2 linked regions of the Microbulbifer sp. GL-2 genome follow. Each later gene encodes a partner of the first gene's protein in a complex. Links are inferred from orthologs where the notes say so. Each region holds a gene or a part of one and is shown on either strand. Other genes may lie near its edges.

Region 1 (2,933 bases):
TGGCCCTGTACCTTCCACCAAGAAGGCACTTAAGAAGGCGGGCCTGACTATCAGTGATATTGACAAAGTTGAGCTGAATGAGGCGTTTGCAGCTCAGGCATTGCCAGTGCTGAAGGATCTCGATCTGCTCGAGCAGATGGATGAGAAGGTCAACCTATACGGCGGCGCTATCGCCCTGGGGCACCCCTTCGGCTGCTCCGGCGTGCGTATTACGGGCACTCTCCTGAGCGTAATGCAAAATGAGGGTGGCAGCCTGGGTGCATCCACCATGTGTATCGGGCTCGGTCAGGGTATCACCACGATCGTAGAACGGGTATAAAGCTCCCCCGGCTGTTAAAAAGGCGCCCAAGTGGCGCCTTTTTTAATTTTGTGAGATTTCTGTTCGGCAAGATGTTGAAGCCTTTAAAATGCTGTGGCACAATCTGCACCCCTTGTCGCAATGGGCTCTTGTTTTGAGCTGAAACCTTTTACATTTCAAAGGGTTAGCGGCAAAGAAGGTTTTGGGGACGTGGTGAAATTGGTAGACACGCCAGATTTAGGTTCTGGTGCCGAAAGGTGTGGGAGTTCGAGTCTCCCCGTCCCCACCAAATTAAAAACTTTGGAGTCCGCATGACTTACCCTGGAGGGGTGAGTGCGGGCTCCTTGTATTTGGCGCTGGCCGGTAATTGCTTTGCAGTTTAAGTGGCTATGCCATACGAGGCAGCCGGTAATTTCCTGGTGCCCGGTATTCGTTGGCGCTGCGGCGCGATAAAAGAGATAGTCTCACGAGGATAAACATGCAGGTTTCCATCGAAACTACTTCCGGTCTGGAGCGTCGTTTAACGGTTAATTTGCCGGCGGAAATCGTCGATAAAGAAGTGGACAAGCGTCTCCAGCAGGCCGCCAAAACTGTTCGCGTAAATGGCTTCCGTAAGGGTAAGGTGCCCTTGAAAGTTGTGCGTCAGCGCTTTGGTGCCGGTGTCCGTCAGGAAGTGCTCGGCGAGGTTATGAGTCGCTCTTTTTCCGACGCAGTTCAGAAAGAAGAGTTGAAGCCTGCGGGTCAGCCCAGCATTGAAGCTAGGCAGACAGCTGCTGGCGAAAACCTGGAATACGTTGCCACTTTTGAAGTCTATCCTGAGGTGGAGCTGTCTGAACTGGCAGAAATCAGCGTAGAGCGCCCGGTTGCCGCGGTAACGGATGCTGATGTTAATAACATGATTGACGTGTTGCGCAAGCAGCAGTCCTCCTGGAAAGACACCAAGCGCAAAGCGCAAAAGGGTGACCGTGTTGTTATCGATTTCATAGGCCGCAAAGACGGCGAAGAGTTTGAGGGTGGTAAAGCAGAAGGCCACCAGCTGGTACTCGGTTCTGGCCAAATGATTCCCGGTTTTGAGGATGGCATTCTGGGTATGAAGCCCGGTGAGGAAAAAGACCTGGATCTGACCTTCCCGGAAGACTATCAAGCTGAAGAGCTGCGTGGTGCTGCGGTAACTTTCAATATTAAAGTAACTGCCTCTGAAAAACCTGAGCTGCCTGAACTGAACGAAGAGTTCTTCATAGCTTATGGTGTTCAAGAGGGCGGTGAAGAGAAGTTCCGCGAGGAAGTTCGCAACAATATGGAGCGTGAACTGAAAAATGCCGCTCTGAATAAAGTTAAGACCCAGGTGATGGACCAGTTGTTTGAAAAGCATCCGGTTGAATTGCCGTCCGCACTGGTTGCCGGCGAAGTCCGCACTCTGCGCGGTCAAATGGTTCAACAGTTCGGCGGTCAGATTAAAGCTGAAGATGCCGAGCGAATGCTGCCAGATACCATGTTTGAAGAGCAGGCCAAGCGTCGTGTAGTGTTGGGTCTTGTTGTGGGTGAGATTGTTAAGCAGAATAACCTGTCTGTAGATGCAGACCGCGTAAAAGCGAAGGTTGAAGAGCTGGCATCCACTTATCAGCAGCCGGAAGAAGTGGTTGAATATTACTATAACAACCGTGAACTATTGTCCGGTGTTGAGTCTGTGGTACTGGAAGATCAGGTTGTCGATTTCGTACTGAACGCTGCGAAAGTTGAAGAGGTGGAAAGCACCTACGACGACGTAATCAAGCCGCAGAAGCAGGGCTGATACCCTCTCTCTCAAGAATGCGCTGGCGCCTGACTTTGTCGGGCGTCGCAGCATCTCCTTCCTTTTTGCCGGCTGGCTTTATCTGGCCCGACCGGTTAAGCTCTGAAAACGAATTTTTCAGCATGGGCGATAGTCGCCTATTTGCTGTGCTGCCGAAAACGCCACAAAAGGAAGCAATGGTACCTATGGCACGAATTGATTATCCCCAAGCCTCGATCGATCCTTCAGCAAGCGGTTTGGTACCCATGGTGGTGGAGCAAACTGCCCGGGGTGAGCGTTCATTTGATATCTATTCCCGCCTGCTCAAAGAGCGGATTATTTTCCTGGTTGGACCAGTTGAAGACCATATGGCTAACTTGGTCGTTGCTCAGCTGCTGTTCCTGGAGGCTGAGAACCCCGATAAGGATATCCACCTGTATATCAACTCTCCGGGAGGCTCTGTGACTGCTGGCATGTCAATTTATGACACCATGCAGTTTATCAAGCCTGATGTAAGCACCATGTGTATCGGTCAGGCGTGTAGCATGGGTGCCTTCCTGCTAACCGCAGGTGCTCAAGGTAAACGCTTTGCCACACCAAATTCTCGGGTGATGATCCACCAGCCCAGTGGTGGAGCTCAGGGGCAGGCAAGTGATATCCATATCCAGGCGCAGGAGATCCTGAAGATCCGCCATCGGCTCAATGAACTGATGGCTCATCACTCCGGCCGCCCGGTCAGTGATATTGAGCGGGATACTGAGCGAGACCACTTTTTAAGTGCCGATGAGGCCAAGGAGTATGGTTTGGTGGACGATGTTATGTCCCATCGCCAGGCACTGCAAAAATAGAATTTCAACGAAAAAA
Region 2 (3,418 bases), 2.3 Mb from region 1 along the record:
CCAGAACACCGTTCTTCATCTGCTCTTCGATACCTTTCTGCACCGCCGGAATATATTCCTTCGGTACCGCACCGCCCACAATTTCGTTAACGAATTCCAGACCTTCCTGAGACTCGTCTTCTGCGGGCTCGAACTTCACCCATACGTGACCGTACTGACCACGACCACCGGACTGACGAACGAACTTACCTTCGATCTCAGAGGTGTTGCGAATGGTCTCGCGGTAGGCCACCTGAGGCTTACCGATGTTCGCCTCAACACTGAATTCACGGCGCATACGGTCAACGATGATGTCCAGGTGCAACTCACCCATTCCGGAGATGATGGTCTGGCCAGTTTCTTCGTCGGTTTTCACACGGAAAGACGGGTCTTCCTGGGCCAACTTGCCCAATGCGATACCCATTTTTTCCTGGTCCGGCTTGGACTTAGGCTCAACCGCTACAGAGATTACCGGCTCTGGGAACTCCATACGCTCCAGAACAATCTTGTTGCTCTCGGAACACAGGGTGTCACCAGTAGTTACATCTTTCAGGCCGATCGCGGCAGCAATATCACCTGCCAGTACTTCTTTGATCTCCTGGCGGTCGTTAGAGTGCATCTGCACCATACGACCAACACGTTCTTTCTTCATTTTTACGGAGTTGTACACCGCAGTACCGCTCTCCAGCTTACCGGAGTAAACGCGGAAGAAAGTCAGGGTACCAACGAAGGGATCGGTAGCAATTTTGAACGCCAGCGCAGCGAACGGTGCATTGTCGTCAGCTTCGCGGCTCTCAACAGTTTCGCCATCTTCCAGAGTACCTTCGATCGCCTTAACTTCAGTCGGCGCCGGCAGGTATTCAATAACTGCGTCCAGCACAGCCTGTACACCCTTGTTCTTGAACGCAGAGCCGCCCAGAACCGGTACGATTTCGTTGGCCAGAGTAAGCTGACGGATTGCTGCCTTGATTTCTTCTTCGGTCAGCTCACCCTCTTCCAGGTACTTTTCCATCAGCTCTTCGCTGGCTTCGGCCGCAGCCTCTACCAGGTACTCGCGCATCTCGTCGCACTCATCCTGCATCTCAGCGGGAATGTCAGCGTATTCGAAAGTCATGCCCTGGTCGGCTTCATTCCACAGAATGGCCTTCATCTTCACCAGGTCGACAACGCCTTTAAACTCGTCCTCAGCACCGATAGTCATTTGCAGAGGGACAGCGTTTGCGTTCAGGCGGTCTTTAAGCTGGCTTACTACGCCGCGGAAGTTAGCACCGGCGCGGTCCATCTTGTTGACGAATACCATGCGCGGTACTTCGTATTTGTTCGCCTGACGCCAAACGGTTTCAGTTTGAGGCTGAACACCAGAGGAGCCACACAGCACAACAACAGCACCGTCGAGTACACGCAGGGAGCGCTCAACTTCGATGGTGAAGTCAACGTGTCCTGGAGTGTCAATAATGTTTACACGGTGCTGATCGAACTGCTGCTGCATGCCAGCCCAGAAACAGGTCGTTGCAGCGGAAGTAATGGTAATTCCACGCTCTTGCTCCTGCTCCATCCAGTCCATGGTGGCGGCGCCTTCGTGCACCTCACCAATTTTGTGGGACAAGCCGGTGTAGAAGAGTACGCGCTCTGTAGTGGTAGTTTTACCAGCGTCTACGTGGGCGACGATACCGATATTGCGGTAACGTGTGATAGGCGTTTTACGTGCCACAGTTGTATCCTCGATATAACGGCAAAAGGCAGCCTGGAAATTTCCGTGCTGCCTTTCGGTATTAATTTCCGATGTTGGTAATCATCAGACTTAGAAGCGGTAGTGAGAGAACGCCTTGTTGGCTTCCGCCATACGGTGTACATCTTCACGCTTCTTGACTGCGCCGCCCTTGTTTTGAGCCGCATCAATCATTTCATTGGCCAGGCGCTGGGCCATGGACTTCTCACCGCGCTTACGGGAGAACTCTACCAGCCAACGCATTGCCAGAGCCGTACGGCGCGAGGGACGCACTTCTACAGGCACCTGATAAGTCGCACCACCAACACGGCGGGACTTTACTTCCACCATAGGCGCGATATTTTCCAAAGACTCTTCAAATACTTCGATCGGGTCTTTGTTCAATTTTTCAGAAATAGTATCAAGGGCACCGTATACGATACGCTCTGCTACTGATTTCTTGCCGCTGATCATGACGTGGTTCATGAACTTGGCCAGTGTGACGTTCCCGAACTTGGGGTCGGGCAGTACTTCGCGCTTAGCGACTACTCGTCTTCTCGGCATAGGAATTGCCTCTCTTCAGGGTTAATCTGAGACGCCGCCGTAAAACTTTACAATCCGGCGAGCTCAGCCTTACTCCGGTTGGAAACCGAAACGCAAATCGTTAAAGGTGATTAACCTTTAGGACGCTTGGCGCCGTATTTAGAACGGCCCTGCTTGCGGTCGTTTACGCCGGCACAGTCAAGTGCACCGCGTACAGTGTGGTAGCGCACACCCGGCAGGTCTTTTACACGACCGCCGCGAATCAGCACCACGCTGTGCTCCTGCAGGTTGTGGCCTTCACCACCGATGTACGAAGTTACTTCGAAACCATTGGTGAGACGCACACGGCAAACCTTGCGCAGTGCGGAGTTCGGCTTCTTCGGTGTAGTGGTGTACACACGAGTGCAAACTCCACGACGCTGCGGGCTAGCCTGCAGGGCGGGAACGTCGCTTTTTTCGACTTTGCGTTTTCTCGGCTTACGAACCAACTGGTTGATCGTTGCCATTAAAAATCACTCCAAAAATAAAATGCCCCCACCTCTAACAGTGAGGGCCTGTCGTCTGTGTGTAACGCCGACCCGGAAGTCGGACGAAACACCCCACATCAGCGGGGGCCGCATTCTATAAGCGACAACCCGCCTAGTCAATCGGCGACAGAAGTAAGTGCTTACATCACAGACAGTCGCCAATCTTACTCGGCACCGAAGTGCCTGGGCATACCCCACCCCGCCACAAGGACGGGATGGGTATACGCCTTATTCGCCAGAGGACTTCAGAGCCTCGGTCAATGCAGCTTCCACCTCTGCTGCGGAAGGCCCTTCGCCGAAGCTCTCTTCCAACTGCAGGCTGCGCTTGCGCTTGCGCTCGGCATGGTAGGCCAGACCGGTACCCGCCGGGATCAGGCGACCCACAACCACGTTTTCTTTCAGGCCGCGCAGGCTGTCTTCCTTGCCGGTTACCGCCGCTTCGGTCAGGACGCGGGTGGTCTCCTGGAAGGAGGCTGCAGACAGGAAGGACTCGGTGGCCAGAGACGCCTTGGTGATACCCAGCAACAGACGCTCGAACTGGGCAGGCTGCTTGTTCTCGGCACGCAGCTGCTCGTTCTCTTCGATCACGCGCTGGTATTCAACCTGGTCGCCCTTAATGAAACCGGAATCACCCATTTCGGTGATTTCCACTTTGCGCAGC

What was found.
Region 2: the proteins of tig (region 1) and rpsG are in contact, whole or in part, in a crystal structure (PDB 3GTY), measured with the Thermotoga maritima proteins. The link is inferred for Microbulbifer sp. GL-2 from one-to-one orthologs. Residues at the interface, in WP_004081061.1 of Thermotoga maritima: Glu122, Val124, Val129, Leu130, Tyr133, Glu188, Gly259, Ile262, Tyr263, Glu266, Ser270, Glu273, Gln274, Glu277, Arg308, Gln311, Ile312, Ser315, Tyr316, Glu325, Arg329, Arg336, Leu363, Phe366, Trp367, Arg373, Leu377, Arg381, Leu384, Glu387; in WP_004081843.1 of Thermotoga maritima: Lys34, Lys52, Lys55, Glu59, Arg62, Gln63, Glu66, Asn67, Lys69, Val71, Arg95, Ala109, Lys110, Lys111, Gly112, Arg113, Pro114, Glu117, Glu121, Ile124, Ala125, Tyr127, Asn128, Asn129, Thr130, Gly131, Lys135, Asp139, Arg142, Met143.

Annotation. Positions count from the first base shown.
Region 1 is NZ_AP019807.1:3,306,922-3,309,854, forward strand. It holds tig (trigger factor), read left to right. Parts: upstream 1-776; coding sequence 777-2,090; downstream 2,091-2,933. Other genes in the region: fadA (acetyl-CoA C-acyltransferase FadA), read left to right, coding at 1-319; clpP (ATP-dependent Clp endopeptidase proteolytic subunit ClpP), read left to right, coding at 2,276-2,917. UniProt on the Bacillus subtilis protein: Involved in protein export. Acts as a chaperone by maintaining the newly synthesized protein in an open conformation. Functions as a peptidyl-prolyl cis-trans isomerase.
Region 2 is NZ_AP019807.1:962,151-965,568, forward strand. The notes cover bases 517-3,418. They hold rpsG (30S ribosomal protein S7), read right to left. Parts: upstream 2,252-3,418; coding sequence 1,781-2,251; downstream 517-1,780. Other genes in these bases: fusA (elongation factor G), read right to left, coding at 517-1,690; rpsL (30S ribosomal protein S12), read right to left, coding at 2,362-2,736; rpoC (DNA-directed RNA polymerase subunit beta'), read right to left, coding at 2,986-3,418. Also shown: more of fusA, read right to left, coding at 1-516.